Regions from separate parts of the Porticoccus hydrocarbonoclasticus MCTG13d genome, predicted to be linked through region 3. Evidence: predicted binding sites of a transcription regulator. Region 3 holds the regulator's gene; each other region holds the start of a gene.
What was found. Region 3 encodes sigma-54, which starts transcription at its own class of promoters, with help from an activator protein. Its sites were predicted from a motif close to TGGCACANNNNTTGCNNT; they were not measured.
Positions count from the first base shown of each region.

Region 1: fliD (flagellar filament capping protein FliD) is a predicted target of sigma-54. The motif match lies at 7,419-7,436, and genes of this name have one in related genera.
Region 2: hmpA (NO-inducible flavohemoprotein) is a predicted target of sigma-54. The motif match lies at 3,090-3,107, and genes of this name have one in related genera.

Region 1 is NZ_JQMM01000001.1:1,447,220-1,457,990, forward strand. It holds gene U740_RS06895 (flagellar basal body P-ring protein FlgI) at 1-677, shown strand, start outside; gene flgJ (flagellar assembly peptidoglycan hydrolase FlgJ) at 692-1,651, shown strand; gene flgK (flagellar hook-associated protein FlgK) at 1,705-3,621, shown strand; gene flgL (flagellar hook-associated protein FlgL) at 3,634-4,836, shown strand; gene U740_RS06920 (flagellin N-terminal helical domain-containing protein) at 5,149-6,906, shown strand; gene U740_RS11840 (flagellar protein FlaG) at 7,003-7,395, shown strand; gene fliD (flagellar filament capping protein FliD) at 7,512-9,554, shown strand; gene fliS (flagellar export chaperone FliS) at 9,575-9,976, shown strand; gene U740_RS06940 (flagellar protein FliT) at 9,973-10,326, shown strand; gene U740_RS06945 (PilZ domain-containing protein) at 10,526-10,771, shown strand, end outside.
Region 2 is NZ_JQMM01000001.1:2,012,294-2,023,064, reverse strand. It holds gene U740_RS09630 (GNAT family N-acetyltransferase) at 1-502, shown strand, start outside; gene U740_RS09625 (histone deacetylase family protein) at 551-1,651, shown strand; gene hmpA (NO-inducible flavohemoprotein) at 1,853-3,025, opposite strand; gene norR (nitric oxide reductase transcriptional regulator NorR) at 3,201-4,772, shown strand; gene U740_RS09610 (hypothetical protein) at 4,830-5,204, shown strand; gene U740_RS09605 (PhzF family phenazine biosynthesis protein) at 5,239-6,018, shown strand; gene U740_RS09600 (alpha/beta fold hydrolase) at 6,073-6,999, opposite strand; gene U740_RS09595 (flavin-containing monooxygenase) at 7,040-8,497, opposite strand; gene U740_RS09590 (slipin family protein) at 8,622-9,368, opposite strand; gene U740_RS09585 (NfeD family protein) at 9,368-10,762, opposite strand.
Region 3 is NZ_JQMM01000001.1:881,994-892,764, reverse strand. It holds gene murA (UDP-N-acetylglucosamine 1-carboxyvinyltransferase) at 1-765, opposite strand, end outside; gene U740_RS04295 (BolA family protein) at 837-1,070, opposite strand; gene U740_RS04290 (MlaC/ttg2D family ABC transporter substrate-binding protein) at 1,074-1,733, opposite strand; gene U740_RS04285 (KpsF/GutQ family sugar-phosphate isomerase) at 2,007-2,978, shown strand; gene U740_RS04280 (KdsC family phosphatase) at 2,981-3,514, shown strand; gene lptC (LPS export ABC transporter periplasmic protein LptC) at 3,519-4,100, shown strand; gene lptA (lipopolysaccharide transport periplasmic protein LptA) at 4,090-4,593, shown strand; gene lptB (LPS export ABC transporter ATP-binding protein) at 4,594-5,319, shown strand; gene U740_RS04260 (RNA polymerase factor sigma-54) at 5,444-6,895, shown strand; gene hpf (ribosome hibernation-promoting factor, HPF/YfiA family) at 6,916-7,203, shown strand; gene ptsN (PTS IIA-like nitrogen regulatory protein PtsN) at 7,209-7,667, shown strand; gene rapZ (RNase adapter RapZ) at 7,680-8,540, shown strand; gene U740_RS04240 (HPr family phosphocarrier protein) at 8,566-8,847, shown strand; gene mgtE (magnesium transporter) at 8,942-10,300, shown strand; gene yjgA (ribosome biogenesis factor YjgA) at 10,306-10,771, shown strand, end outside.

The DNA of each region.
Region 1 (10,771 bases), 570 kb from region 3:
TAGTCAGCGGCTTTGGTGCAGATGGTGCCGATGGCTCCAGTGTGACAGTCAATGTGCCCAGTGCCGGCCGCATCCCCAACGGGGCAACGGTGGAACGGGGTGTGGTCAGCCCATTCAATCACGATGCTTCACTGGTGATGAATCTTCATGCTGCGGATTTCACCACAGCTTTTCGTGTGGCGACCAGTATTAATGAGTCTCTGGGAGAGGGGGTGGCCCGGCCTCTCGATGGTGGCTCTGTGGAAATCCGTGCACCACTGGACCCGGCAGAAAAAGTGGCTTTTGTTTCAATGCTGGAAAATCTGCAGGTAAAGCCAGCCAGTGCCCCGGCCCGGGTTATTGTGAACTCGCGGACTGGCACGGTGGTGATTGGCCGGGAAGTTCGGCTTGAACCCGCCGCCGTGGCTCATGGCAGCCTGATTGTGACGATCAACGAAAACATCAACGTCAGCCAGCCGGAGCCTTTCGCCCGAAGAGGCAATACGGTGGTGACGCCCGAATCCGAAGTGTCGGTGGAGCAAGAGGGTACCCGCATGTTCCTGCTGGATGCGGGCGTGACACTCAATGACCTGGTGGAAGCTGTCAACAAAGTCGGTGCCGCCCCCGGTGATCTGGTGGCGATTCTGGAGGCATTGGAGCGTGTGGGTGCGCTGCGTGCCCGCTTGATCGTGATCTAGCCATGGCAGAGGCAATGACGTCGACATTCATGGATATCCAGGGGTTGGCCTCGTTGCGCAGCCATGCTCGCGAGGCTCCAGGGACGGCTATTTCCGAAGTGGCCGGACAGTTTGAGTCTCTTTTTGTGCAGATGATGCTCAAGTCCATGCGCGATGCCACCGTAGATGGCGGCCTTTTCGACAGCAGTCAGCTGGATACCTATCAGCAGATGTTTGACCAGCAGATTTCGCTTGAGCTCTCACAGCAGGGTGGTATTGGTCTGGCAGAGATTCTTGTCACTCAATTGGGCGGTGGGGCGCAGACTGAACCGGTAATTGATGAGGTGGGGGGCGTGCAGCCGTTGGTCTCCCTTGAGCGACCTCCATTGAGGGTGCAGCGGGACGTGCCCGGGTTAATTCCCCCGGCGGCAGAGAGGCAGTCAGTTGTGCGAGCCGTCAGCGCCACAGGGCAGGATGGCCTGGCAACTTCGCCGGAAGAGTTTATACAGGCAGTCTGGGATGATGCGGTGGTCGCCGCCGGTGAACTCGGTCTGGACCCTGCCGTTCTGGTGGCTCAGTCAGCGCTGGAGACGGGTTGGGGCAAGAAAGTTATTCAGGCCGCAGACGGCAGCAGCAGCTTTAATCTGTTTGGTATCAAGGTAGGGAATGGATGGCGAGGCGATTCCTCTATTGTCAATACCATGGAGTTCAGGGATGGGCTGGCAGCCCTGGAAAAAGCAGCCTTCAGGGTATATGACTCACTGTCCACCGCGTTCAAGGACTATGTGAGTTTTCTGAAAAACAATCCGCGCTATCAGGGTGCGCTGGAGAAAGTATCCGACAGCAAAGCATTTCTGACAGAGTTGCAGCAGGCGGGCTATGCCACCGATCCAAAATATGCCGAAAAAATTCTGGGTATTCTGGAAAGGGGTAACTACAGCAATCTGGTTAACCAATTAAAGAATTCCGGAAAAGAGTCGCTAACTGGTACCTAGGGTTAGCCCATCAGTGCGTCCATTCACTGGACTGCCAGGCAGGATAAGGCATCGTGGCAAATATTTTTAACATCGGCACATCGGCACTGCTTTCCTTGCAGCAATCGATCAATACCACCGGGCACAATATCGCGAATGTGAATACGGATGGATACAGTCGCCAGCGGGCTGACTTTGATACCTTGCCGCCCCAGCTGAGTGGAGGCAATTATATTGGCTCAGGGGTGACAGTGGACTCCATAGAGCGCATTTACGATCAGTTTCTGGTTTCGGAAGTCCGTACCCGTACATCTTCCCACAGCGGTTTCGATACGCTTTATCAGTTGTCTTCCCGGCTGGATGGCATGCTCGGTAACGATAATGCCGGTCTGGCGCCTGTGCTCGGGGAGTTTTTCAGTGCCGTACAGGATGTTGCCAACAATCCCGGATCATTGCCTGAGCGCCAGGTACTGCTCGGACAGGCAGAAGCGCTGGCAGACCGTTTTCACTACCTGGACAGCAATCTGCGCAGCCTCAATAGCGAAGTCAATGCCAGGATAGAGGGTACCGTAGGTGAGATTAATTCACTGGCGGCCAGTATCGCCAGCCTGAACAAGCAGATTGTCAGCGCCACGGGTCAATCCGGTGGAACTGTGCCGAACGATTTGCTGGACAAGCGTGACCAACAGCTCAGCCAGCTGGCAAAGTATGTTGGAGTCACCACCGTGACCCAATCCGATGGTGCCATTAACGTGATGATTGGCAAAGGGCAGGCGTTGGTGGTTGGCGGTAATGCCGAGTCGTTTCAAACCGTTAGTAATCCATTCGATAGTACCCAGACCATGATTGGCATTTCCGGCGCAGGAGGCAATGTCTCGGATATCACCCGTTTTCTCAGTGGTGGATCGCTGGGTGCCGTCCTGGATTTCCGGGAGGGTGTACTGAATCCTGCGGCCAATCAACTCGGACTGATTGCCGTTGGACTGACATCCACTTTCAATGAGCAACATCAGCTCGGGATTGATCTGGACGGTAATTCCGGCGGAGATTTTTTTCAGCCGCTGACAGCAACGTCGACAGAGCATCCTGCCAACACCGGGTCGGCATCAGTGTCAGCCACCATTACTGACGCCACCGCGCTGACCGGTGATGACTACAATCTTCGTTTTGACGGTAGCCAGTGGGTCTTGACCAACCTTACCAATAACAGCAGTCAAAGCGGTACAGGTCCATTTTCAGTGGGCGGGTTGACGATTGGTGCTGCCGGCATTCCCGCCAGTGGTGACAGCTTTCTGATTCAGCCCACCCGTTTGGCCGTCGGGCAATTTGCCGTGGCGCTGAGTCGGCCGGAAGATTTTGCCGCCGCATCGCCCCTCCGCGCTCAGCAGGTTTTGTCAAATCAGGGTTCAGCCGATATTGCCGGCTTCAGTGTCAGTGATACATCAGGGTTGCCGCTGGCCGGTACAGTGACATTGACGTTTAACCCCGATGCACTCGGAGCGGGGGTGCCCGGTTTCGATATGTCCGGTATGGCCGGCGGTCCTTTGGCCTATAACCCTGCCACAGAGAGTGCTGGCAAATCGTTCAGTCTTGCCGGCTTCGGGTTCAGTATCGATGGCGTGCCGCAGGCTGGTGATGAGCTGGTCATAGAAAATAATACCAACGGTACCGGTGACAATGGCAATGTATTGAATCTGGCCTCGCTGCAAATATCCAGGGAGCTGATGAATGGTACGGTCAGTTATCAGGAGGCCTATGCAAGCACGGTCGCCGATGTTGCGGTTAAAACCCGCCAGGCAGAAAAAGCACTTGGCACCGAACAGGTGCTGCTGGATCAGTCGGTTGCAGCGCGAGAGAGTGTATCGGGTGTGAATCTGGACGAGGAGGCGGCAAACCTTATCCGCTACCAGCAGGCCTATCAGGCTGCTGCGCAGATAATTGCGGTGGCCGATGAGTTGTTCCAGACCTTGCTCAGCTCTGTCCGTCGATAGGTGGGTGCCAATATGCGTTTATCCAGTGTACAAATCTTTCAGCAGGGAATTTCGGGAATACTTGATCAGCAGAGCAAGTTGGCCAAAACGGAACAACAGCTGGCTACTGGCAAGCGTATCCAGGTTCCCTCAGATGATCCGGTAGCGGCTGTGCAGATTTTGAATCTCAATGAAGATATGGCGTTGCTGGATCAGTATCAGCGCAATGGTAATTTGGCCGAGGGGCAGCTGGCACTGGAAGATACGGTGCTTGCCAATGTAGGCAATGTGCTGCAACGGGTCAGGGAGTTGGTGGTTCAGGCCAACAATGCCTCCCAGTCCGTTGAAACCCGCCGCAGTGCGAGTGTGGAAATAGAAGGGTTGCTTGAACAGCTCCAGTCGCTGGCCAATACCCGAGACTCGGAAGGTGAATATATTTTTGCCGGGTTTCAGGCCGACGCAGTGCCGTTTACACGGCAAAACGGTCAGTACGCCTACCAGGGTGATGATGGTCAACGATTCCTGCAGTTGGGCAAGTCATCCCAGGTGGCGGTAAGGGATTCCGGGTTTAATGTCTTTATGGCTGTGCCCACCGGTAATGGCCGCTTTGATGTGAAGCCTGACGCCGCCAATGCCGGCACAGGAGTAATTGGCAGTGCCACGGTTGACGGCAATTTTATTCGGGATACTTATTCAATCACTTTCAGTCAGGCGCTTCCCGGTGATCCGGTGACATATGAAGTGCGGGATTCCTCCAATGCCCTGTTGACCAGCGGTAACTATCAGGAGGGTGACGAAATCAATTTTGCCGGAGCCAGCATTCAGGTTGGCGGCCTCCCTGTCGATGGTGATCGTTTTGAGGTCTTTCCCTCTGCCCGTGAAGGCATGTTTGCCAGCATTCAGGCTATTGCAGATTCCCTGGCCAGTGCGGTTGATTCCCCCGCCGGAGTGGCTTCGGTCAACAATGCCATGGGACGTGGATTGAATAATCTCGATCAGGCCATTGGACACATGCTTGCAGTTAGAGCTGACGTGGGAGTTCGCCAGAATCAGGTGGAAAATCAGCAGTCGCTGAATGAGGACTTTAATCTGCAATTGGAGCAGACACTTTCCAGTGTGCAGGACCTCGATTATGCGCAGGCCATCAGTGAACTTAACCTGCAGTTAACCGCATTGCAGGCCGCCCAGCAGGCTTATGTGAAAGTCCAGGGATTATCCCTGTTTAATTATCTGTAATAGCCCCATCCTGTTTGCTTTCCTTTCAGGCCAGGTAGTTGCTGTGTCGGCAATACTGGTTTGTCCGCCTTCTTTTGTGATAGGCATCGCATTTTGTTGTTTGAACTGTAGAGACCGTCACACTTTCTTCTTTAAATCAATGGATTGAAAAAAAATTCTAAAAAAAAGCTAAAGAACTTTCCTCGTCGGTCGATATACAGGTTATCGATCGCAACGTATCCGTCGTCGATGAGAGATTCCAGCGTCGAAGAAACAGCCGTCTGAAAGGCCTTGATCTGCCAGACGGAAAGGAAAACAAAGAGGAAAATAGTTATGGCACAGGTAATCAATACCAATATTGCTTCGCTCACAGCGCAGCGCAACCTGAATTCATCCCAGGGTGATTTGAGCACAGCACTGCAACGCCTCTCTTCAGGCTTGCGTATTAACAGCGCAAAAGATGATGCTGCGGGTTTGGCAATTTCTGAGCGTTTTACTACCCAGATCCGGGGCCTGAACCAGGCTGCCCGCAATGCCAACGATGGGATATCTCTCTCACAGACGGCTGAGGGTGATTTGTCGCAGATCACCAATAACCTGCAACGTATTCGCGAATTGTCAGTGCAATCTGCCAACGCCACTAACAGCTCAAGCGACCGCGCTGCCCTTCAAGCCGAAGTTGCCGAGCTGGTCGCTGAAATTGACCGGGTGGCATCAACCAGTTCTTTTAATGGCGTCAAGCTGCTGAATGGATCTTTTGCTTCACAGGTTTTTCAGGTGGGTGCCAATGCCGGGGAGACTGTCAGTATTTCCAGCATCACCAGTGCACGAACCTCATCGCTTGGTCAATCGACTGGTGCCAATATGGCGGCACCTGGAACAGCGGTACAGGCAGGCTTTACTGATGGTGATCTGACTGTCAATGGCTTTGCGATCTCCGCTACGGCAGATGCAAAAGCGATTGCCGATGCGATAACCGCTGCAGATATTGGCCTGAGTGCCACAGCTACCAATGCCCAGACAGGTATCGCCTTTGCCGATGTGGTGGGCACGGCCGGTTCACTCGCTTCGCCGACTGAAAATACGGTTACCGGGATTGCCGGTACAGCCGATGCCAACGGTCAACAGTTTATTCTGACCATTGATGGTGTAGAGGCTGTCAATGTGACCTTGGCAGACACCGAGACTGTCGCCACTGGTGCAATTGCAACAGAGATCGATTCAGATTTTGCAGCCTTTATCGCAGCCAGTTCAGGGGCATACAGCATCACCTCCGGCACCTTGGCCGGTGGTGACCTGGTTCTTTCCAAAGCGGATGGTACTGCCATTACCTTTGATACCAGCACCAGCACATTAGGGGGTGTGGCTGCCAGTGTGACTGAGTCCGAGACTACCGGTGGCACCCCGGCGGTGACAGCGGTTGCTCCCGATTATACATTGTCGGTTGATGGTACTGCCCTGGATCTTTCTGCAGTGGGCGCAGACGGGACAATTACAGCCACTGAAATTGCGGGATTGATTAACGGACTCGCTGGTTACACGGCCTCTGCACCTACGGCCACAACCCTGGATATCACCAAGGACGATGGCAGCAATATTGTTCTGGCTGAAGGTGGCACAGAAGGTGCGGCTGAAGGTCTGGCCGCCACTGGCGATACCTATCGCGGTCTTGTCAGCAGCATTACTTCAGCTGACGGGGATCTGGTTATCGGCGGGGCTACACCTGCTAATGCCGGGTTGACTGCGGGCACCACTACTGCAGACACGCTGGTGGGAACGACTCTGGCGAATACGGATATCTCCAGTGTCGCTGGTGCAAATGCTGCCATCCAGTCGGTGGATAGTGCTCTGACAGCGATTAACAGCTCGCGAGCCTCTCTGGGTGCGATCCAGAACCGCTTTGAATCGGTCATTGCCAGTATACAAACGACCTCCGAAAACCTGAGTGCTTCCAGGTCGCGGATTCAGGATGCCGATTTTGCCTCAGAAACTGCAGCGTTGACCCGTGCTCAAATTCTGCAGCAGGCGGGTACGGCAATGCTGGCTCAGGCTAACGCACTGCCACAGAATGTTTTGGCCCTGTTGCAGTAATGATCTTTTCAATCTGAAAAGATCAAACAGGTAGAGGGGTGGCTATGCCACCCCTTTCTGCCCGGCCATAGCACCTTATATTGATGGAGTGCCGCCATGCCAGAATCTATAACTATTCCCGGACCTGCCCTGAAAGCTATTGCCAACAGCCAACCTGTCAAAGCGATGGAATTGACTGTAGACCGGCAAGAATTGCCCGTCGGCGGCAATGTTTCTCCGGAGAAAAGCGATGAACAAAACAGAGAGTCGTCCACTGTAGAGCTTGCGGCAGCGGTAAGTCATATATCTGATTATGTGCAACAGATTTCCCGTGATCTGCAATTCAAGGTAGATGAGACAACCGGTAGTACGGTTGTCACCGTAATCGATAGTGAATCCAAGGAAATTATCCGCCAGATCCCCCGGGAAGAAGCCGTTGCACTTGCCCATTATCTGGCGGAAATCGGTGCCGGAAACAGTAAGGGATTGTTTGTCAGGGGCGAGGGTTAATTTTTTCTTTTATTGAGTCTGGTTGGCACCCTGTTTGCTTGTTTATCTGCGGGTTTAACTTTTAAAGGCGTGCGTATGAACCGGACATTCAGTTTAACCGTGGTAGGAAGTGTCAGATGTTAACGGCGACGGGAATAGGGTCGGGACTGGACATTGAGTCGCTGGTTACCCAGTTGATTTCAGCCGAACGCTCACCGGTAGAAACCAGACTGGTGGCCCGTGAGTCCGCTCTAACCGCAGAACTGTCGGGTTTTGGCAGCCTCAAAAGTGCTCTCTCTACATTCCAGGACAGTATTTCCAGCCTGAATAAACTCTCCAGCTTTGGCCAGCGCACAACGACCTCCAGTAATACGGATGCGGTTGTGGCGTCTGCGAACAGTACTGCAGCTTCGGGCAGTTATAGCCTGTCTGTCAGTCAGCTGGCATCGTCACACTCACTGGCCAGTACCGGTTATGCCAGTACTTCAGACCTGGTCGGCACGGGAACACTGACCATTCGTTTTGGCAGCACCGACTATACCTCTCCGGACCCCGGTCCCGAGAGTTACGATGGCTTTACGGTCAACCCTGAAAAGGGCACGGCGACGATAACCATCGATTCCGAGAACAACACTTTGACTGGTGTCCGGGATGCAATTAACGGCGCAAAAATCGGCGTTACGGCAGTGATCGTCAACGATGAGTCTGGCTATCGTTTGTTGATTGGATCCGATGATGGCGGCGAGAAAAACAGTCTCGAAATAAGCGTTACTGATACTGGTGATAGTAACGACCTGGATAGTGCTGGCCTGTCTGCATTGTCCTTTAATGGCAGTGCAACCAATCTTGCCCAGACAGTCGCTGCCCGCGACGCCCTGTTCACGGTCAATGGGTTGTCCATACGCAGTAGTGAGAATAGAGCCAGCGGCGTTATTGAGGGGCTGGATATTACCCTCAAAGATGTCACTGGAACTTCCCCGGTGACCGTTACCGTTGCGCAAGACCGCGAGGCGGTCAAGTCCGCCATCCAGAGTTTTGTCAGCGGTTATAACAACTATATTTCTACCGTTAACAGTCTCACCGCCTATGATCCTGAGACCGGTGTTGCCGGGCCACTGCAGGGAGATTTTTCAGCCCGTTCGATTGCCAGTCAGGTGCGTCGGGCCATCACTGATTCCGCCGAGGGTTTTGGTGGTTCCTTCAGCAGCCTGAGTGAGCTGGGTATCACCACCGATGGCGATGGCAAGCTGGCCATTAATAGCAGTCGTTTTGATGCTGCGCTGGAAAATGCTTTTGATGATATCGTCGGAGTTTTTGCCGCAGTAGGCCGGCCATCGGACGGGACCATAAAATATATTACATCGACGGCGGCGACAGCAGTCGCCAGCCATGATATCGATATTACCCAGATGGCGACCCGTGGTCAGCTAACCGCTTCGCCAAGTTTTTTTCCGCTCAACATTGATAGTGAAAATAATAGCCTGGTGCTGAGTGTTAATGGTGTGACATCCAGCGAGATTTTGTTAACCCAGGGCAATTACGCATCGGGCGCTGAACTTGCCGACGAGTTACAGGCAAGGATTAACGGTGACACTGCGCTGGTCAATGCCGGCGCCCTGGTGTCCGTGCAATTCGTCAATGACCATTTTGAAATCACATCCAATAATTATGGGTCTTTCTCGACAATAGAAGTTCTCTCTGTCGATACCAATACTACTGCGCAACTGGGATTTTCAACCGGAGCAGGTGTTGCCGGTATTGATGTGGCGGGCACCATCGGCGGTGTGGCGGCCTCCGGCAGTGGGCAAACACTAAAAGGGGCTGTGGGCAGCAAAGCTGAAGGGCTGCAACTCCTGATTGCAGACGGTTCTACGGGACCACGCGGCGCAGTTGATTTTTCACGTGGCATTGCATACCAGCTGAATACCCTGATTACGTCTTTTCTGGCGACCGATGGCCTACTGGATTCGCGCACAGAGGGGATTCAGTCGCGCATAGAGGGTATTGGTGATCAAAAGGAAGTGCTTGATCGCAAGATGGAAGCTCTGGAAATTCGTTATAGAAACCAATTCAATGCACTGGATTCTCTGCTTGCCCAACTGCAGACGACCAGTGATTTTCTGACGCAGCAGTTGGCCTCCTTGCCGGGCTCCGGTCAGCTGCTCAACAAAAACAACTAGTATCAGTCAAGAGGTAGTCAATGAACTATGCATCAGCGTTAAACCAGTATAAAAGTGTCGGGTTGCAGACCGGAATCGTGGATGCAACGCCTCACCACTTAATCGCCAAGTTACTGGAAGGTGCACTGGACAGGTTGGCTTCGGCAAAGGGTGCAATCAACCGAAATGAGATTGCCCGCAAGGGTGAATTGCTCAGCAGTGTTATTGCCATTGTGGATGGGATGCGTGCCAGCCTGGATTATCAGCGGGGAGGTGAGATCGCCGCAAATCTAGGTTCGCTTTACGATTATATTGAAAGGCGACTTGTGGAAGCAGGTGTTTCGTCGGATACAGCGGTATTGGATGAAGTCAGTGCGCTGTTAAAAGAAGTCAAGGCCGGCTGGGAATCTGTTCCTGCTGAGGCGAGGAGCATGCAATCATGACTGCAGCAGTCGTCCACGAATCTCTTTCCCAGGCTCATCAGTGTCGCCTCCTGGCTGAGGTGTTGACTATTACCAAGCAGATGCTGAGCTGCGCGGAGAACAACGAGTGGTCAGAGGTGACGAAACTGGAACAGCGGCGGCGGGATGGACTCGCCGTCTGTTTCTCACAAACTTCCGGACTGCCGGACTCGGTTCTGGTCGCCGAAGCGGTCGCGGCTCTTTTGCACCTGAATGAAGAGTTGATGTCCCGGTTAAAAGTGGCAAGGGAGCAGGTTATGGTCCAGGGATTGGAATACACGCGGAACCGTAAAGCCATGGGCAGTTACCATGAGGTGGGCAATAATCGTTAATTACACAAAAAGCCTCTCGATCTGTTAGTTCCGTGCCGGAGCACGTCTTTTCCCATACGTTTCGCATTGTCGTCTGAGCTGCTTTTTCCCTCAGTGCCTTAAGATTGATCTATACTCAAAAGGGTTTAAACTCGTGTTTCCCGTTTGGTTCCATGCATTTCAGAGCCGAAATATATAAGAGGATGCCTTTATTTTGGACGTGGACAAATCCGAGGAGTCAGCAAGCGCCCTTTCCTTTACCGACAATATCTCCATTGCCTGGTCAAAAATCGATTATCAGCCCGATGAAGCACACCTTGCGTTGGTCAATGAATCCAACGAATCCTTTCTGCGGGCCGTATCTGCCATCAGCGAATTTTCCAAAGAGACATCAGACAGCAGCAACCCTGCGCTTTCCCAAGAGCTGGCCCGCCTGGATCTGAAGCTAAACCTGCTGTTGGATCTG
Region 2 (10,771 bases), 1.1 Mb from region 3:
CAAGGCGATGCAGGCCGACGTGCCTGTACTTGTCGACTTCCTTGCGAAACTGGCACTGCATGTTGCGGGGGAGCCGCCTCATACGCTTAAGAAAGCGGAGCGAAGTCGACTTATGGCGACGCTGCGCTCATCCCTCTCGGATCCGAATAAGCGGCTCGTTGTGGCAGAAACGGACGATGGCAGATTGGTGGGGATGGGTTATTTATATGTGTGGCGCAATCAGGGTATTTGGGAGCAGTCCGGAGACATTGAATTCAAGTCCGGGATTATTGATGATGTTTGGGTAGAGCCAGATTTTCGCAAGCTTGGTATTTTTAGTGCCATACTGAAAGAGTTGCTGGCATTCGCGGAAAGTCATGCCATTAATGAGCTGATTCTCGAATACGCCGCTTCCAATAAAGAGGCGGCAGTGACTTGGAGCAAGCTTGGGTTTAAACCCACGGGAATCCGTGCTGCAGCCTTCACAAAAGATGTGCATGAAGCCCTGGCAAAACGACGATGACTTCGCCACTGGTAAACAGGCGGTTTCGAACAGTCAGAGGGGAGTTGAGTGATAGGTGATCGCAAGGTAAATGTTTTTTTTGACGAGGTAATGTTGGGTCACGACCCACAAGTCGATCTTCCTTTTGTTCCCAGTCGAGTAGAGAAACATGTCAGGACTATCTTGCAGGGGCTAGATTTCAAGTGGAGCTATCCCGAACACCCCGGACGGCTGACTGCCATCAGGAGATACCTTGATGAAAACCCTATTCCGGGCATCCACTTCACGTCAGGTCCCACTGCCACCTACGAACAGTTAAGCCGTGTGCACACGACCTCCTACCTTGATCATATATTCTCACTGGCAGGGGAAAGCGCCTGGCTGGACAGAGACACCACCGCCGTTTCACCCGGCAGCATCGAAGCCGCCACTGCGGCGGCCGGCAATGCCATCGCCGCAGTGGAAAGCGTGATCAACAAGGAATCACAAAGTGCCTTCGCTCTGGTGCGACCTCCGGGCCACCACGCCGAGCCAGTACGAGCCAGGGGTTTCTGTCTGTTGAATAATGTTGCGGTGGCGGCGGCCCATGCCCAGGCCAAGCTCGGTTGCGAGCGCATTCTGATCATTGACTGGGATGCACACCACGGCAATGGCACCCAGGATATATTCTGGGCGGATCCCGATGTGCTGTTCTTCGATACCCATTGTGCTGCGCCATTTTATCCGGGTTCCGGTCATCTCGATGAAGTGGGTGCCGGGCTCGGTGAAGGCTATACGATCAATGTGCCGCTTCCGGAAACCACCGGCGATATTGCTGTCGAGAAAGCCTTTCGTGAAATCCTGTGTCCGGCCGCCGAGCGGTTTAAACCCGATCTGGTGCTGGTCTCCGCCGGCTTTGATCCGCACCATAACGATATGGCCATGAACCTGACCTATAACGGTTTCAAGGTCCTCACGCGTATCGTTCAGGATATTGCTGACCGGCACTGTGATGGCAGGCTCGTGTTTGTGCTGGAAGGCGGCTACAACCTGACATCGCTTTCACACGGCGTTCACGCAGTGCTGGAGGTGCTGGCGGGAGGTGATGCACCAGAAATTCTGGAGTGTGGTGTGAAGGAAGTGATGGACGCGGCGGAATTCCATCGCACGGCGTTTATTGATGATGATTAAAAGCCGCGCTTGAATAAGCGAGTATAGGGACAGCCTTTCAGGTTTAAATTTTTCAAGATTTTCTGCTTCTTCAATTTGTAGCACTTTGAAGAAAGTTGTGTCTGACCCCAGTTCATTCAGGTTATTAGGGGCAGTTAAAGAGAGCGGTCAGCTGTGATCCGTGGCAGAGACCGCTTCTTGAAGTCCCCTGAGTTGCGTTATCTATAATTCTTCCAGTGGCCCAAAAAATTCATAACGAATTCGGTCGAGAGGAATTTTCAGTTCATTGAGCGCACGATAACAGGCCTGCATAAACGGTTTTGGTCCGAGGAAGTACACGTCGATTTCACGATCAGCGGGTATCAGTTCCGCCAGACGCGCGCGATCAAAAAATCCGCTGTGCTGGTCTTTGTCCTGGGGCAGGGGGTCGCTGTAACAGTAGTAGCTGTGGAGGTTTTCGTAGGTTTGGCCCATCTCCTCGATAAGATCCCGAAACGCGTGGCATTCGCTATTCAGGGCGCCATGCAGAAAATGCACCTGGCGACCACTGTCCAGTGCAGGTTGCAGCATGCTGACGGTGGGTGTTATACCGACGCCGCCACTCAGTAATACCAGTGGACGCTGGGCATCGTTGAGGACGAAGTCGCCACAGGGCGCGGTCAGTTTAATCTGATCGTTGACGCTGAGCTGATCGTGCAGGTAGTTGGAGACCAGCCCGCCCGGTTCGCGCTTTACACTGATCCGGTAATACGGCTTGCCGGGGCTGTTCGATAGCGAGTAGTTGCGACGGACAGTCTGTCCGTCAATGTCGAGTATCAGCGTGATGTACTGGCCGGGCTGGAAGTCGGCAATGGGCTTGCCGTCGACCGGGGTAAAGTAAAATGATGTGATCACGTCGCTTTCACGAATTTTCTTCGTTAGCACGAAACCGCGTTCACCACGCCAGCCACCGGGTTTCTCCTGGTTGGCCCGATAAACCTGCTCTTCGGCGTTAATCAGAATTTCTGCCAATTGGCCATAGGCTTCACCCCAGGCTGAGAGCACCTCTTCGGTGGCCGCATCGCCCAGTGTCTCCTTGATGGCGGCCAGTAGGCATTCGCCGACAATGGGGTAATGTTCCGGCAGAATATTCAGCGAGACGTGTTTTTGCACTATGAGTCCGACGGCATCGCCGAGAACTTCCAGGCGATCCAGATTACTGGCATAGGCAACCACGGCGTTGGCCAGTGCCCGTGGCTGTGTGCCCGTTGCCTGGTGTGCCCGGTTGAAATAGTCCTTGACCGCCGGGTAGCGCTCGAACATCAACGGGTAAAAAACCTCGGTGATCTGATTAACGTGCGCGCCCACGGTGGGCAGGGTGGTATCAATAATGTCTCTGGATTTTTGTGAAAGCATAGCGTACTCCGTTCTCTGGTATGAGCGCTGTTCAAATATAGAAAACTGCTCAGGTACAAGAGGTAACGCATTTATTATGCCAATATGTAACTCGATGAATATTATGAAAATAATTTTTATGATGTTAAAGTGACATCACTTATAAAGATGTCAAAAAGACAATATTGGTGTATTTATGACAGCACATGATGTGCCTGAGGTCATGCTTGAGATCCTTGCGGATCTATGCCGGGAAATGTCACCGGAACAGCGCTATGCCCGCTTGCTGACGGCGCTGAAACAGGTTTTTCCCTGCGATGCTGCCGCTCTGTTGAAACTGCAGGGCTCCAGCCTGCAACCCATGGCAGTGAAGGGGCTCAGCGACGATGCCCTGGGGCGTATCTTCGTGGTGGATGAGCAGCCCAGGCTGGCGAAAATTTTATTGAGTCGTGAGCCGGTGCGGTTTCTGGCGGATTCGGAGTTGTCCGATCCCTATGATGGGCTTATTGATGGCACCAGTGACAGTCTGCATGTGCATGATTGTCTCGGTGTGTCTCTCTACATCGATGACATTCCCTGGGGGGTTTTGACCCTGGATGCTTTGCAGCCCGGCGTATTCGACGATATTGATACGCTGGCATTGCGCACGTTCATTCGTCTCACTGAGGCAACCATCAGGATTATTAATCTGATTGGTGGCCTACAGGCTCGCGCCGAGCGGGAGCATCTTGTGGCGCAGGCTGTGGTAGCCGATCAGGGCCAATCACAGCTGATTGGTGACAGCAAAGCAATGAAACTGCTTTACCAGGATATTGATGTGGTCGCGCGATCTGATCTGGCGGTGCTGATCACCGGAGAAACCGGTGTGGGCAAAGAGTTGGTGGCCCGTCATCTTCACCTCAGTTCGGCGCGTGCTGATTTCCCGCTGGTATATGTGAATTGTGCTGCACTCCCGGAAAACCTGGTGGAGAGTGAGCTGTTTGGCCACACTCAGGGAGCTTTTTCCGGTGCGTCGCAGGCCCGTGCCGGTAAGTTTGAGTTGGCCCATGGCGGTACATTGTTTCTTGATGAGGTGGGTGAGTTGCCACTGGCTGTTCAGCCAAAGCTTTTGCGCGCTCTGCAAAGTGGCGAAATACAGCGTCCGGGTAGCGATGCCGTGCACCGGGTGGATGTAAGAATTATTGCTGCCACCAATCGCGATCTGAGTCGTGAGGTGGCGACCGGTCATTTTCGCGCGGATCTGTATCACCGTTTGGGTGTGTACCCCATCCAGGTCCCCGCATTGCGTGAACGTCATCGCGATGTGCTGGTGCTGGCCGGGCACTTTCTCGAACTGAACCGGCGTCGTCTTGGCCTGCGGGGTATAAGGCTGGACAGCAGCGCGCGGGAAGCCCTGCTGCATTATGACTGGCCGGGAAATGTCCGGGAGCTGGAGCATCTGATCAGCCGGGCTGTGCTGCGGGCGCGGGCGCGTTTTCCACAGGAGGTAGGCTCGCGTAAATTGCTCAGTATCGGCCTGCAGGTGCTGGATCTGTCGGCACCCGAAACCTGCTCAAGTCCTGCTGACGATCTCGCACTGACACCCTCTGATGCCGTCAGCCCGCCGAGCTTGCGGGATGCCACTGCGAATTTCCAGCGGCGCCTGGTCAGTGATACATTGCACCGCTGTGATGGTAACCAGTCCCGGGCTGCGCGGGAGTTGGGGCTGGATCGTGGTAATTTCAGCCGCCTGATTAAACGGTTGGGAGTAAACGGCCAGCGGCTTTAGTGATAAGCTCTGGTTCAGCCGAAGACAACATCGCCAATGACCTACCAGGGAAGCATCATGATGAAATGGGCCATTCTGTTCCTCGTTGTAGTATTTACACCTTACAGTGCGCTGGCCAACGATATTTGCGATTGCGAAGGATCCAAAAAACCGGGCGGACCCTGCTATGCGGGAAAAGGTGGCCCCGCTTATGCCGGTCCCGGCGGGCCTGCCAATGCGGGCATCGGTGGGCCCTGTTACACCGGCAAAGGCGGTGCTCGCTATGAGGGACTGGGCGGTCCAGCTTACAAAGGTTACGGTGGCGCCAGGTATGATGGTCTCGGTGGACCGGCCTATAAAGGTGTGGGTGGTGCCTGCTATGCGGGCAAGGGCGGTCCGTGTAATCCTGCGAACAAGGGTGGCGAGCACTGCCCGGCAGTCTGTGAGGACTAGCGGCTGAGCACCTGCGATCTTTTGGTGTTATGACGTGAAACTTAAGCAATATCAGGTCGATGCGTTTACCGACCGAATTTTTGGCGGCAACCCCGCTGCGGTGGTGCCACTGGCTTCATGGCTGGACGACAGCCTGCTGCAGGCCATTGCAGAGGAGAACAACCTCTCCGAAACGGCTTTTTTTGTCCCTTCCCACAATGGCTTTTCGCTGCGCTGGTTTACTCCGCTGGCTGAAGTCGAGTTGTGTGGTCATGCCACATTGGCGGCAGCCCACGTGATTTTTGTGCACAGTGACTACCGGCAAAACCGGATCACGTTTGCCACGCGCAGTGGTGAGCTGACAGTTGAGCGATCGGGTGATTGGTTGCAAATGGATTTTCCGGCCTGCGTACCAAAACCCTGTGAACTACCTGATTTGCTCTACCAGGCCCTGGGACAAAAACCGGTTCAGTTGTTGGCAGCTGATGACTATCTGGCGGTGTTCGATAACGAAGCAGTGATTCGTGCTGTCAAACCCGACCAGGTGCTACTCAGCAAGGTGGGTTTGCGCGGTGTTATCATCACTGCGCCCGGTGATACCGTTGATTTTGTCAGCCGTTTCTTTGCGCCCAAATTGGGTATACCGGAGGATCCGGTGACAGGCTCTGCATACTGTGCGCTGGCACCTTTCTGGGCCGAGAGGTTTCGCAAGTCCTCACTGACGGCGAAACAGCTGTCTCGCCGTGGCGGTGATATCCGCTGCGAGGTGCGTGGTGACAGGGTGATGCTAACGGGTTCAGCCGTCACTTTTATGGAAGCAGAAATCCATCTCTAGCAAGCCACGATGCAGCGCAATTTTCGATACATTTTGGTCTGACTTTTTTCTGGCTTAGAATCGGTTGCGATAGCGAATGTAATCTCGGGCTGTGCGACGGGGCGCCTCCAGCATGGGTAGATGACCAATGTTGGCCATCATTCGAACTTCGCTATTCGGCAGCAGGGATTGCAGAGCAGCCGCCCCGGCAGGGTGCAGAATCTGATCCTCGTTTCCCCAGACAATCAGTGTCGGCGTGTCGATGGTTTTAAACTGTGTTTCCAGCATGGGTGATGCAGTGACTTGCCGCATGATTTCGCTGTGCAAATCGAAATCGGCAACGCTGCGCCGGGCCAGTGTGCTTCTTATGGAGTAGGGCAGAAAAGGCGGTTTATGTGTGGTCATTTGCATGAGTTTTTTGAAATCACCCGCCGAGTGCAACAGCATGGGGAGCTCACCAGTGGCGAGATAGTGTTTCAGCAGGTCTGACTCGTAGGCGGGCTCGGTACCGGCAGCATTCAGTAGCCACAGGCTGGCAACCCGTTCGGGCTGTTCGGCGGCAAATTGACAGGCAATGAAGCCGCCCATGGAGTTACCCCCCAGATGAACCCGCTTGAGACCGAGTACATTCAGAAATTCGCACAGGTTCTTCACCTGATCGGTGACCTGATAGCTGGCCTCCGGGTCCCGACTGGCGTCACCAAAGCCTGGCAGGTCCGGGATGATCAGGTGATAATGGGGGGTGAGAAAGCGTGCGATACGGGTGAAATTGTCCTTGTCTCCGCCAAAGCCGTGAATCAGTACCAACGGCTCACCGCAACCTCCTTCCAGATAGGGCATGGTGGCACCCGGAATAGTGGCTATTTTGCTGTCGAGGCATGAACGCCAGCGTTCCAGGCCAATACCAGCTTTTGCCGCCTGACGGGGGAATACCCGGTTCAACATGACCCAGGCAATGACCAGGGCAAAGATCGCGAGCAGAAAGGCAAATACCGGGTTCATTGACAAATCACCTCAACGGGTTTGTGGGGATGGGCTGTATTCATCTGGCAGTAAACTCCAGTAATTGGTCGTTAATCGGTTCGCTGAGCAACATGGTCCGGTCAGTTTCAAGGCTATGTGAGACTCGCCATGGAGCATGTCTGCCCTGGCGTGGGAGATGATCCATACCCCGTTGTATATAGCCCGAACTCAATACGTTCATGACATTCTCTTCAGTTGCTTCGTTGTCGGGTGCACGGGGTGTCACAGTGGCGATGTTGTTGCTGTCCATGTATTCAAACAGGCGACAGATGTAACGGGACGCGATATCGGATTTGAGTGTCCAGGAGGCGTTGGTATAGCCAAGGATAAAGGCTATGTTGGGCATATTTTGCAGAAGAACAGATTTATAACTCAGCAGTCTGTTTGCCGGTATGACCCTGTTGTCGATGCTCAGGGCCATGCCGCCAAAGGTCTGTAACTGTAAACCGGTAGCGGTAATCACAATATCCGCATCCAGCCTCTGCCCGGATTTGAGTTGAATACCCCGCTCGGTAAAGTGATCTATCTGGTCGGTTATTATCCGGGCTTTACCGGATTTGATGGCTTTGAAAAGGTCCCCGCCGGGCACCACGCAAAGTCGTTCCTGCCAGGGTGGATAATGCGGCGTGAAGTGCCGCATGTCGGCATCACTACCAATCGATTTTTTGACTTTCCACAGCAGGTATTTGCGCATTTGCTCAGGCCAGCGCATGGCACTTTTGTACAGCAGGCGTTGGAGAAAGGTGTTGGCAGAGCGCAGAACGCGGTAGAGCCACTGCCGGGGGAGTATTTTTTCGAGCAGTCTGATCAGGTTGTCGTAGCGGGGGGTGCTGAGATAGTAGCTCGGCGACCGCTGCAGCAGGGTGATCTGGGCGACATCTTGAGCCATTGCTGGCACGATTGTGGCTGCGGTCGCTCCGCTGCCGATAACCACCACTTTTTTGTCGCGATAATTCAGGGATTCTGGCCAAAATTGGGGATGGATACACTGCCCCTTGAAAGACCTGATGCCGGGAAATTCCGGTGAATAGCCAGCATCGTAGTTGTAGTAACCGGCGCAACTGATCAGGAAATGGCAGCAGTAGGTTGCGATGTCACCGGTGGTTTCATTGAGCGCCGTAACAGTCCACTGGGATCGGCTGCTGGACCAGTCGGCGGCGGTGACTTTGAGTCCAAAGTGGATGTGTTGATCAACGCCGTATTGCTCGGCCGTCCGCCTGATGTAATCGCGGATCAGTGAGCCCCCGGCGAGGATTTCAGGTTTCATCCATGGCTGAAAATCGTAGCCCATGGTGAACATGTCGGAGTCAGAGCGTACGCCGGGATAGCGAAACAGATCCCAGGTGCCGCCAATCGCATCGCGGCGTTCCAGAAGTCTGACGCGCCTGGTCGGCAGCTGCCGGGCGAGATGGCAGGCCATGCCGATACCGGACAGTCCGGCCCCGATAATCAATACATCAATGTCTTGTTCTGGCACGGTGGTTTCTCACTGTCGGCCGGACAACGCTCCGGCAATGACATTACAATGGCCATTCCACAATATTGTCGAATGACCTCAACATCGTTCCGGATGTCGACTGCATGTTGGTCGGTTGCCAGCCTCAGGACGAAAATTTCTTCATGATATCGACGGGCAGTGGAAACACGATAGTGGAACTCTTGTCACCGGCAATTTCCACCAGGGTTTGCAGATAGCGCAATTGAATGGCGGATTCCTCTGTGGCCAGTATCTTTGCTGCTTCTGCGAGTTTCTCTGCTGCTTCGGCTTCACCCATGGCGTGAATGACTTTTGCGCGACGCTCTCTCTCGGCCTCCGCCTGTTTGGCTATGGCGCGAATCATGGATTCGTTCAGATCCACATGCTTGATTTCCACGTTGGCCACTTTGACGCCCCAGGCCTCGGTCTGTTTGTCGAGAATGGTCTGCACGTCGGCATTGAGGCGGTCGCGCTCGGCCAGCATATCATCGAGCTCGTGCTGCCCCAGCACCGAGCGAAGGGTGGTCTGCGACAGTTGACTGGTGGCTTCAAGGTAATTTTCCACCTGGATGATGGCGCGCTCGGGGTCCATAACCCGGAAATAAATGACCGCATTGACCTGGACAGAGACATTATCCCTGGAGATAACGTCCTGAGTGGGTACATCCATCACCAGAGTGCGCAAATCCACCCGTACCATTTGTTGCAGTACAGGGATGATGATGACAAGACCGGGGCCCTTCACTTTGTAGAAGCGGCCCAGCATAAACACCACGCCGCGTTCATATTCCCGCAAGATACGGAACATGGACGCCAGTAATACGACCACTAATACCAGCAGTATCCCAAAAAATGTTTGCATTTCGAACATCAGTATTCTCCTTCAGTGGGTTTGCTGACCACAGCGGTCAGCCCGTCAATAGCCGTTACCCGTACCTGTTCATTCAATTGCAGGGGCGATTCTGACCGGGCATGCCAGAGTTCTCCCTCGAGCCAGACCCAGGCATTTACACCATCGACCCGTCCCACCGTTGCCATGCTTCCGATCAGATGCTCCGTGCCCGTGACCACTTTGCGATGTCGTGCCTTAACCAGCATGCTCAGGGCAAACACTAACAGGCCGATACTGAAGACTGTCAATGCAATGATCATCGGTAGGGCAATCTGGTAGGCTGGCAAGTTGGTGTCCATCAGCATGATTGAGCCGGTCAAAAAGGTGATTGCCCCACTGATCCCCATGAGACCGAAACTGGGGGCAAATGCCTCTGCTGTCATCAGGGCGATGCCCAGCAGAATCAAGCCCATCCCCGCATAGCTGATTGGTAACATTTGCAGGGCATACATGGCAATCAGCAGGCTAGCTGCTCCGACAATGCCCGGTAGGCCAATACCCGGATTGTAAAATTCTATAATCAGGCCATAGATACCGACCATGAGCAGGATATAGGCGATATTGGGGTTGGTGATAACTGCCAGGAATTCGCTGCGCCAGTCCACAGATTGGTAGTGGACGGTTTCCCCGGCAGTGGACAGTGTCACGGATTTTTTATCCAGCGTCACTTGACGGCCATCCAGTTGCGTCAGCAGGTTTTCAATGGAGTCTGCAACCAACTCGATAACGCCCTGTTCAAGGGCATCGTTTGCCGAGAGACTGACCCCTTTCCGCACTGCGCGTTCCGCCCAGTCACCGTTGCGGCCTCTGAGTTGTGCCAGGCTGCGGATATAGGCCACGGCATCATTCACCACCTTTCGTTCCATGGCATCGCCCGGCGGGGCAGCTTCTGTGTGTTCCTTGCTTTCTCCCTCAGATTTGCCATCGTTGGCATCATCGTTACCCGGCATGCTCGGCAATCCCGGTGATCCACCGCCCAACTGAACTGGCGTTGCCGCTCCGAGGTTGGTGCCGGGTGCCATGGCTGCCAAATGTGTGGCATACAACAGGTAGGTACCAGCACTGGCGGCCCTTGCCCCACTGGGAGACACATAACCAATGACTGGCAGAGGAGAAGCCAGGATGACCTTGATCATCTCCCGCATGGCCATATCCAGGCCGCCCGGCGTATCAATACGCAGTACGATCAGGCCGGCCTCAGCTGTGACGGCTTTCTCCATAGACCGTTCCATATGGTCAGCTGTTGCTGGCCCTATGGCTCCTTCGATATCAATCACCCATATTTCTGCCCGGAGAACCGCAGAGAAGAGCAAAAGGCATATAAGCAGACAACTGCGAGGGAGGTAACTCGGGCAACATGACAAAAGTTTCATGATGCCAGT
Region 3 (10,771 bases):
ATCCTTCAACTTGACCCGTCCGCGGGTCGCTGCCGCCGCCGCCAGATAAGTTCCCGTCTCAATACGATCGGGCATAATCCGGTAACTGCCCCGATGCAGGGTGTCGACCCCATCGATGGTCAGGGTTGTGGTACCCATACCCGTCACCTGGCCACCCAACGCATTAATACAGTTAGCCAGGTCTACCACTTCGGGTTCACGAGCGGCATTTTCAATAATGGTCTGGCCATCGGCAAGCGCCGCGGCCATCATGAGGTTTTCCGTTGCACCCACGGAGACCGTGTCCATCAAAATATGGGCACCCTTGAGGCGTCCATTACAGCGGGCATTGATGTAGCCACCGTCAATATCTATCTCGGCACCCATCATTTCCAGCCCGCGCAGATGCAGATCTACCGGTCGACTGCCGATTGCACATCCACCGGGAAATGAGACATTGGCAACACCAAACTTCGTGAGCATTGGGCCCAGAACAAGAATGGAAGCACGCATGGTCTTGACCAAGTCATAGGGTGCCACATGACTGTGCAAAGTTGTGGCATCAACTTCCACCTGCATCTTTTCATTCAACACCACACTGACACCGAGGCATCCGAGCAGCTCGAACATGGTGGTTATGTCATGCAGGTGGGGCACATTGGAAATCATCACCGGCCCATCGGCCAGGAGCGTGGCCGCCATGATCGGCAGTGCGGAATTTTTGGCACCGGAGATACGGATTTCCCCGAACAGTGGGCCGCCTCCGGAAATCAACAACTTGTCCATTCAAAACCCTTGTGATTCAGCAAGGCAGTGGCCAGTTTGAGCTGAAATTGGTGAAGGAAACCGGCGCGGGCTTATTTGCTAACTTCATCCGGCGTATAGGTTTTGATATTTACCGCGTGAATAGCACCTTCGGCTATGTGTTGCTGAAGCACGGCATAGATTTTTTGTTGCCGCTGTACCGGGCGGAGTCCGGAAAATAATTCGCCAACGACCTGGATATCAAAGTGGCTACCAGCGCCACTCACGGTGATATCACAATCGGCCAAGGCATTTTGCAGGAGCACCTGAACATCATCGGGGGTCATGGGTTACCCCTCACTTTTAATGACATCTGAAGGAGCGGACCAATTAGCTATGACCTGATCGATATTGCCATCATACTTTTCGGCTCTCTGGGCAAACTGGTTGCGGAACGTTTTACCCAGGTTGATCCCGTTGATCACAACGTTGGTGATTTTCCACGCGCCTTCACGATTGAGCGCCATAGAGTAATAGAGCGGAAAGACCCCATCCTTGCCACGAATTTCCTGAACCACGGTAACCCGGCGCTTACCTTCAAGATCTTCCTTGGGCGGCAACACCACAATGGTTTCATCGCCATAGGAAATCAGACCACGACCATAGGTTTCAATCAGATCGCGATGAAAGGTTTTGACGAACATCTCACGCTGTTCATCGGTAGCCTCAGCACGATAGGTACCCATAACATTGCTGGCAATCCACTTGAAATCAATCACCCGGGTCAGCAGACAATCCAGCGAATCAAAGAAAGCCTGGGGATCATCGTCAAAGGTCTCGCGGTGTTCGTCAATCATCTGCAACAGGTCGTCGGTCACGGTCTCAATTAATTCATGGGGACTTTGTTCCGATGAGGTAACGGCATCATCCGCAGCCTGGGTAGCAATTGCATGACCCGACAAAAGAACAACGAGTGCGGGAAGCAATGTTTTTATCAACCTTTTGTACATGGCAATTTTCCTCAAGTTATTCGGACCTACTGGCTGAACAGCTGACCCTTGTTCGGCCACAGCCATTTGACATCAACAACGCAGCCAAGTGCCCAATTAGCTGGTTTGAAAAGGCATGCACTATACCATTGCCCCGCTATTTTCGAAATCCTTGAGAGCCAGGCAATTGGAGACCCGGTACATGGCGGCACTGATGGCCTCCCCCTGATCACTGCCAGTACTTACAGCATTACTTCGTTGCCGGTATACTTGGCAAAATATTTTGGGTAGCCAATGACCACCAGTAATTTTGCCGAAGCCGCACGCCGCACCATCCGTCTTGAAGCCGAAGCCGTCACCCTGCTCGAAGAGCGGATTGATGCAGCTTTTGACCGTGCCTGTGAGCTGATCATGCAGTGTACAGGTCGCGTCATTGTTACCGGCATGGGAAAATCGGGACATATCGGCAGGAAGATTGCCGCCAGTCTGGCGAGCACGGGAACCCCCGCTTTTTTCGTTCATCCTGGGGAAGCCAGCCATGGCGACCTTGGCATGATCACACGGGTTGATCTGGTGCTGGCATTATCCAATTCCGGAACCACCGCCGAAATCATTACCCTGCTACCACTCATTAAGCGTATGGGCCTTCCGCTGATCAGTATGACCGGCAACCCGGATTCGATTCTGGCTCAGGCTTCAGAGGCGCACCTGGATGTCCGGGTTCCCAGTGAGGCCTGCCCTCTGGGATTGGCACCTACCACCAGCACTACGGCAACGCTGGTCATGGGTGATGCCCTGGCAATTGCTCTGCTGGAGGCACGGGGTTTTACCGCCGAGGACTTCGCTTTTTCCCACCCGGGCGGTGCGCTCGGTCGAAAACTGCTACTCAAGGTGGAAACCATCATGCACAGTGGCGACGAGCTGCCCCGGGTGTTCGAGGACGCGCTACTGAAAAAAGCCCTCGTGGAAATGACCGCCAAAGGGTTTGGCATGACGACAGTGGTTAACCGCCAGGGAGAATTGGTCGGGGTATTTACCGACGGCGATCTGCGCCGGGCCGTCGATAACGATATCAATATCAATCAGAGCACGGTCCGTCAATTAATCAAGGGCAGCTGTAAGGCCGTTCATCGGGAACTGCTCGCGGCTGAGGCATTAAAAATCATGGAAGACAATAAAATTACGGCACTTGTTATTGAAGACGCCAACCACCATCCGATTGGGGTTCTCCATATGCACGACATCCTGCGCGCGGGAGTCATGTAACCATGTCAGCCCCGAACCTGAAAATCACCAGCAGAGCTCGTCAAATCCGGTTATTGCTACTGGATGTAGACGGAGTCCTGACCGATGGCCGCCTCTACTACGGCAACAATGGAGAGGAACTGAAATCGTTCAATATACAGGACGGTCTCGGGATCAAACTGTTACAGCGCAACGGTATCAAAGTCGGCATTATCACCGGCCGATCTTCAGCACTGGTGGCAAGACGGGCCGAAGAACTGGGTATCGACCTTGTCGTACAGGGAAGAGAGGACAAGCTGACCGCTCTGGAAGACTTGCTGGTTACTCACCCTTACCAGATGAATGAAATTGCCTTTCTCGGCGACGATCTTCCCGACCTGGCTGTCATCAGACGAGTGGGGCTGGGGGCCGCCGTGGCAAATGCCCGGCCAATTATTGCTGAACACGCACTCTGGCAGACCACCACCTGCGGTGGAGCCGGTGCTGTCCGGGAACTGGCCGAGCTGCTTTTGCAGGCTCAGGATAAACTGGAATCCACCTTTACGGACTACCTCTAGACTTATGCGCAATATTTTGATGACTGCCATGCTGCTCGCCTCAACAGGGATTTTCCTGTTGTTCTGGCTGTCACCACCAGAGGTATTTCTGAACAAGCCAAGCGCCGATGCAGAAGAATTACCTAAAGCAGACAGTTATATGAACAATATTGATACGGTAAATTTTGACAGGGATGGCAACCGGGCTTACACCCTCACAGCCACGGAGGCACGCCACTTTAATCGCGGCAACCGACTGGAACTGGAGAACCCCGGCATGGTGTCTTACAGTGAGCCGAACGAGGGTTCGGAACAGGCACCCCCATGGCATGTAACCTCCCAGAAAGGCACTATCTACAACGGGGGTGAGCGGGCTGTCCTGTCCGGTGAGGTCTATGCGTGGCAATCTGTTAAAAAAGGCGGCAAGAATGAATTTCTCACCAGCAAATTAACCATATTCCCTGAGACCAATATTGCCGAAACCGGCCTTCCTGTGACCATTAAAACACCTCGGGGAGAGACCACTGGCACAGGCATGTGGGCAGATCTTAATGATGAGATATTCAAACTGCTATCAAAAGTAAAGGGGATTCACCGTGCGCCATAATTTATTCATTCTGCTGCTACTGGCAGCATGTCATTCCTCCAGTCTGGCGCTACCCAGCGACGCACAACAGCCTATCAATATTGAATCGGACAGAGCCGAACGATACGAGAAAACCGGCACAACGATCTACGAAGGCGCTGTCGTTATTACCCAGGGAACCATCAAAATCCACGCGGACAAGGTCACCGTCTACACGGCAAACAACCAGGTCGTTCGAATTGTCTGCGTGGGAAAGCCTGCCCGCTACCAACAACAACCGAACCCCAACGACAACATGATGTACGCCAAGGGTGACACTATTGAATACCATCTGGCCAGCGACCGTATTGATCTACTGAAAAATGCCAGCGTTGAGCAAAATGGCACCGTTATCACCGGTGAAAAAATCAACTATGACCTGAAGGCAGAGGTAGTCAAGGCGAGCAGTGGCGACAATCCCCGCCAGCGAATCCAAATGGTCATTCCACCCAACAAGCAAAAGGATGCAAACTAAATGGCTATCCTTAAAGCGTCAAACCTGATCAAAAGCTATAAAAGAAGGCCGGTGATTCGCGATGTCTCCCTCACCGTCGAAAGCGGTGCGATCGTGGGATTGCTCGGGCCTAACGGTGCTGGCAAAACCACCTGCTTTTACATGATTGTCGGGCTGGTTCATCAAGATGGCGGTTCTGTTCATATCGATAATGAAGACATCACTTCTCTGTCCATGCACGGCAGGGCTCGAAAAGGGCTTGGCTATCTCCCGCAAGAGGCCTCCATTTTTCGCAAGATGACCGTGGAGAATAATATTCTGGCGATCCTGGAAACCAGAAAAGATCTCGACAAACAACAGCGAGCGAAAAAGCTGGAACAGCTGCTCCAGGAGTTCCATATCAGCCATATCCGCAACACCCTTGGCATGAGTCTCTCGGGAGGAGAGCGTCGCAGAGTGGAAATTGCTCGCGCACTGGCCATTGAGCCAGCCTTTATTCTTCTGGACGAACCCTTTGCCGGGGTCGACCCGATTTCAGTCAACGATATCAAACAGATCATCCGTCATTTACGCGATATAGGTATTGGTGTCCTGATCACAGACCACAACGTACGCGAGACACTCGATATCTGCGAACATGCTTATATCGTTGGTGAAGGACAGGTTATTGCCGAGGGACAGGCCACCGATATTGTCGCCAACCAGCAGGTACGGGATATCTATCTCGGCGAAGACTTTATGCTTTGATGGGACGTACCACCGCGCAGCGATTGTGCAAAGCGGCACACATTTTGCTTGTCTCTCCCCCCGGAGGCAGACTACACTTTCCGTGTGAACATTTTCGTAACAACTCTCTATACGCAGTCATAACATGAAAGCCAGCTTGCAACTGAAAATCGGCCAGCAGCTGACGATGACCCCTCAGCTACAGCAGGCCATCCGCCTGTTGCAATTATCCTCTCTCGACTTGCACCAGGAAATCCAGCAGAACCTCTACGATAACCCACTGCTTGAGCTTGCCGAAGAATCCGAGAACCTGGCCGCAGAAACGGCCACCGGGAAAAATGAAGATATCGACAGTGCAACCCGTGATCTCAACAGCAGTGAATGGGACAGTAAAATACCCACTGACCTGCCAGTCGACGCTAATTGGGACGATATTTACCAACCCAGTACCACCATTAGAAACACCGGTGCGGACACACGGGACTTTGACAGCGTTCACAACGTCACAGAGTCGCTTCAGGACCACCTGATCTGGCAACTTAATCTGACGCCGATGTCTCCCAAGGATTACCTGATCGGTGAAATAATCATCGATTCAATTGATAGCCGGGGCATGCTGACGGCACCGGTTGAAGAAATCTGGGCCGCGCTGGACGACGAAATTGAGCTGGATGAAGTGCTCGCTGTAGTGCACCGCATTCAGCAGTTTGACCCACCTGGTGTTGCAGCCACCAGCCTCGCCGAATGTCTTCTGATCCAGCTGAACCAGTTCTCTCCGGATACACCGCTGATTAACGAGGCCATCCAGCTCGTCACCGACCACCTGGAACTGGTTGGACAGCGCAATTTTCGACAAATGGAAAAAATCACCGGTCTGTCCCACGAGATACTCGAGGGTGCCATCCTGCTAATCCAGACGTTGTCTCCCAACCCCGGTGACGCCATTCGAAACGATGATATCGAGTACGTGGTACCCGATGTTCGGGTCACCAAAGTCGATAATCACTGGAAAGTTTCCCTCAATGAGGACATCACCCCTCGCCTGAGTATCAATCAACAGTACGCCCAGTTGATTCGCAGAGCCGATTCCAGTCAGGACAACACCTTCCTCAAGAATCACCTCCAGGAGGCCAAATGGTTTCTGCGCAGCATGGAAAGCCGCAATGACACCCTGATGCGCGTCACCAGCTGCATCATTGAATTACAACAGGGCTTTCTGGAACAGGGACCCGTGGCGATGAAGCCCATGGTGCTGGCAGATATTGCCGAACGACTGGAACTGCACGAATCCACTATTTCGAGGGTGACCACCCAAAAGTACATCGACACACCGCAGGGTGTTTTTGAACTCAAGTATTTCTTCTCCAGCCACGTCTCGACCGACGCTGGCGGGGAGTGTTCATCAACTGCCATTCGCGCTATGCTGAAAAAAATGGTAAGCGCTGAAAATCCGGGCAAGCCCCTCAGTGACAACAAACTGACAGCACTGCTTCAGGAGATGGGTATTCAGGTTGCCCGACGCACTGTTGCCAAATACCGCGAGGGGATGGGTATCCCCTCTTCCAGCGAAAGAAAACGCTACAACCCCAACACCTAACACCCATTAAGGAGAACCGCATGCAATTGAACATCAGCGGACATCATCTCGATATCACTGATCCGATCAAAGACTATGTCACTACCAAATTATCCAAACTGGAGCGTCACCACGACGGCATCACCAGCACGAATGTGATTCTCTCAGTTGACAAATTGATCCAGAAAGCTGAAGCAACAGTCCATGTCAGCGGCGGTGAATTCTTTGCCGATTCCGAGCATGAAGATCTTTATGCCGCTATCGACATGCTGACCGACAAGCTGGACCGACAGTTGATCAAGCACAAGGAAAAGAACCGCGGTAGATAACACTCATGAAACTGATTGATGTACTCACCCCTGAAAACACCGTTGCCAGCGCCGAGGGCGGTAGCAAAAAAAGGGTACTGGAAAACCTTTCCGTCTTCCTGACAGAACGCATGGAAGGGGTTAACGCAGACGACCTTTACCAGAGCCTGCTGGCAAGAGAGCGATTGGGCAGCACCGGGATAGGAGAAGGTGTTGCCATCCCCCACTGTCGTTTGGCAGGCTGTGAAAAAATTACCGGGGCACTTGTCAAACTGGCTGATGCCGTCGATTTCGATGCCATTGATGGAGAGCCGGTAGATCTGATCTTTGCACTAATCGTACCCGAGGAGCAAAACGACGAACACCTGCAGGTCCTCTCTTCCATTGCCGAATTACTTCAGGACGAAACGGTTCGCAATGCATTGCGGCAGGCCAGCAGTGATCAAGATCTCTTCCGGATAGCAACCGGCAATGATGGTGACTGAGGTGAAAGACTAATGCGACTGGTGGTGGTAAGTGGGCGTTCCGGATCTGGCAAGAGTACCGCACTGAACGTTCTCGAAGATGTCGGTTTTACCTGTATTGACAATCTTCCCGCCAGTTTGCTTCCCGGTCTTTTTCAGAAAGCCATCAACGCCAAGAGCCAACACTGGCTGGAAAAAATTGCGGTGGGAATCGATGTCCGCAACCTGGGCGAAGACCTTGACCAACTACCAAAAATTCTTGCGGAGCTGAAATATTCGGGCATCAATTATGAAGTGCTTTTTCTCGATGCCAGAAATTCCGTCATTATCCAGCGTTTCAGTGAAACACGTCGCAAGCACCCCCTCACCAATGACCGGGTGGATATCCACGAAGCCATAGAACTCGAAACCACCCTGCTGGACCCGATTGCCTCAATTGCAGATCGCAGAATTGATACCAGCACCATGACTCTGCACCAGCTGCGCGATGTCATCAAACAACAAATTGCCCCCCACAGCAGAGATGACATGGCTGTCATGTTTGAATCCTTTGCCTTTAAACGCGGAGTACCAGTCAACGCGGATTTTGTCTTTGACGTTCGCTGCCTGCCAAACCCCCACTGGAAACAGGAATTAAGGCCCTTTACCGGCAATGACCAGCCAGTGATCGAATTTCTCGAATCGCAACCGGAAGTCATCGACATGACTAATGATATCAAGCAGTTTCTGTCCCGCTGGACACCGTCATTTCTTGCCAATAATCGCAGCTATCTAACCATTGCAGTGGGCTGCACCGGGGGACAGCACCGCTCAGTCTACATATCCAGCGTTCTAGCCAGACATTTCAGCAGCACAATGCCGAATGTACAGGTCCGGCACAGAGAACTGGCCTGACGGGCGCCATCACGAGAAGGCTGTTATGTCAAAAATAATCTGTACAGAAATCACCATTGTGAACCGTCTAGGGCTGCATGCTCGAGCAGCCGCAAAGCTGGCTTCGACTGCCGGAAAATATGGCTGCGCCATCAAAACCGGGCGCAGTCCCGACAAACTGGTGGACGCCAAAAGCGTGATGTCACTGATGTTGCTTGCCGCGACCCAGGGCACCTCTCTCCATTTCATTTTCGAAGGCAGTGATGCGGAGCGCGCCCATCGCGATATCGAACAGTTAATCGGTAACCGATTCGAGGAAGAGCACTAACCGCGCCGCCTACCAACCAGACCACTGTATAATTTTGTCACGCCCACCTATACACTATCCGCCTTCAAACTGACAGTCAGGGAAAACTTCTCAGATGCAGGGGCCTAACGAAAAATTCAGCCATTTGTCCAGGCTCGCCAGCATCAACGAAATGATGAATTCGAGCGATGTGCGCCTGCTCCGGCACATGCTCAATAACCTTTCTCCCGGCGATATCGCTGACCAGATAGAGTCTGCACCACCTAAAGCCCGGCGGGTATTATGGGACCTGGTTGACCGGGAGCTGGAAGGCGAAGTGATCGGTGAGCTCAGCGAGGAACTTCGCGGTGAAATCCTTAGTGAAATGGAAAGTCACGAGGTCGCCTCACTCACTGAAGGTCTTGATCCCGACGATATTGCGGACATTCTGCAGCAACTCCCCGACCAGGTAATACCAGAAGTACTCCAGGCGATGAGCAGCCAGGACAGGCTGCGGGTCGAGCGAGTACTCACTTACAATGAAGATACCGCCGGCGGGTTGATGAATACGGACACCATCACTGTCCGGCCCGATCTGACGATTGATGTGGTTTTGCGCTATCTGCGCCGCCATGAAGAAATTCCGGATATCACCGATAATATTTTTGTGGTGAACAGGGAAGATACTTTTCTCGGCACATTACCGCTCACCAAACTGCTGACCGCGAGCCCAAATATCACCGTGCGCGAGATGATGGTAACTGATGCACAGGCCATCACAGCCGATATGCCCGATTCGCAGGTTGCACTGCTGTTTGAAAAGAATGACTGGGTTTCAGCTCCAGTGGTAGGCGCAGACCACAAACTGCTTGGCCGAATCACCATCGATGACGTGGTAGACGTGATTATCGAGGATGCCGCCCACTCATTGTTAGGGTTGGCCGGTCTCAGCGATGAAGAAGAGACGTTTGCTTCGGTTAAACGCACGGCACCCCGTCGGGCCGTTTGGCTCGGGATGAACCTGATAACCGCTATCCTCGCCTCCTCGGTGATCAACATTTTCGAAGCCACGATTGAAAAGGTCGTCGCGCTGGCTATCCTGATGCCCATCGTCGCCAGCATGGGTGGTGTTGCTGGTAGTCAGACTCTCACCGTGGTTATTCGGGGCATGGCACTGGGACAGATCAGCAAAAACAATATGCGCTGGTTACTGAGCAAGGAATTTGCCGTCGGGGCATTGAATGGCATGCTATGGGCACTGGTCATGGGCGGCGTTGCTGCTCTCTGGTTTAACGACCCGATCATAGCCTTCATCATTGCTGCCGCCATGGCCATCAACCTCATCTCCGCCGCTGTTGCAGGCACGTTGCTGCCGGTGTTTCTAAAAAAATGCCGTATCGACCCCGCTCTGGCGGGGAGCGTCGCTCTCACCACGGTTACAGATGTGGTGGGTTTTCTCTCGTTTCTGGGTCTCGCCACCCTGTTTTATAGCTAACCATCATGATTGAAGATTCTTTTCCAGACCGTCTGCCAGACGAGGAACCACCCAAAAGCAAATCGGCCGTCAAGCGCGAGATGATCGCACTGCAAAAGCTCGGTGAAGAGCTCGTGGATCTAGCCCCGGCCAAACTGGCCAAGGTCACCATGCCAGAAGAACTTGCCGAAGCCGTGATGTTGGCGAGACGGCTAAAAAATCGCGAGGGTCGACGACGCCAACTACAATATATTGGCAAAATCATGCGTGTTATTGACAGCGAGGGCATACGACGGGAGCTTGAGAGCTTTCATCACGACAGTCAGGTTTTTCGCCAGCAGTTTCAACGGATGGAGAACTGGCGCGACAGACTGATCAGTGAGGGCGACTCCGCACTAGAAGAGCTGATTAGCGATATACCGGGACTGGACCGACAGCACTTGCGCCAGTTAATCAGACAGGCCCAGCGCGACGCATCCCAACAAAAACCAC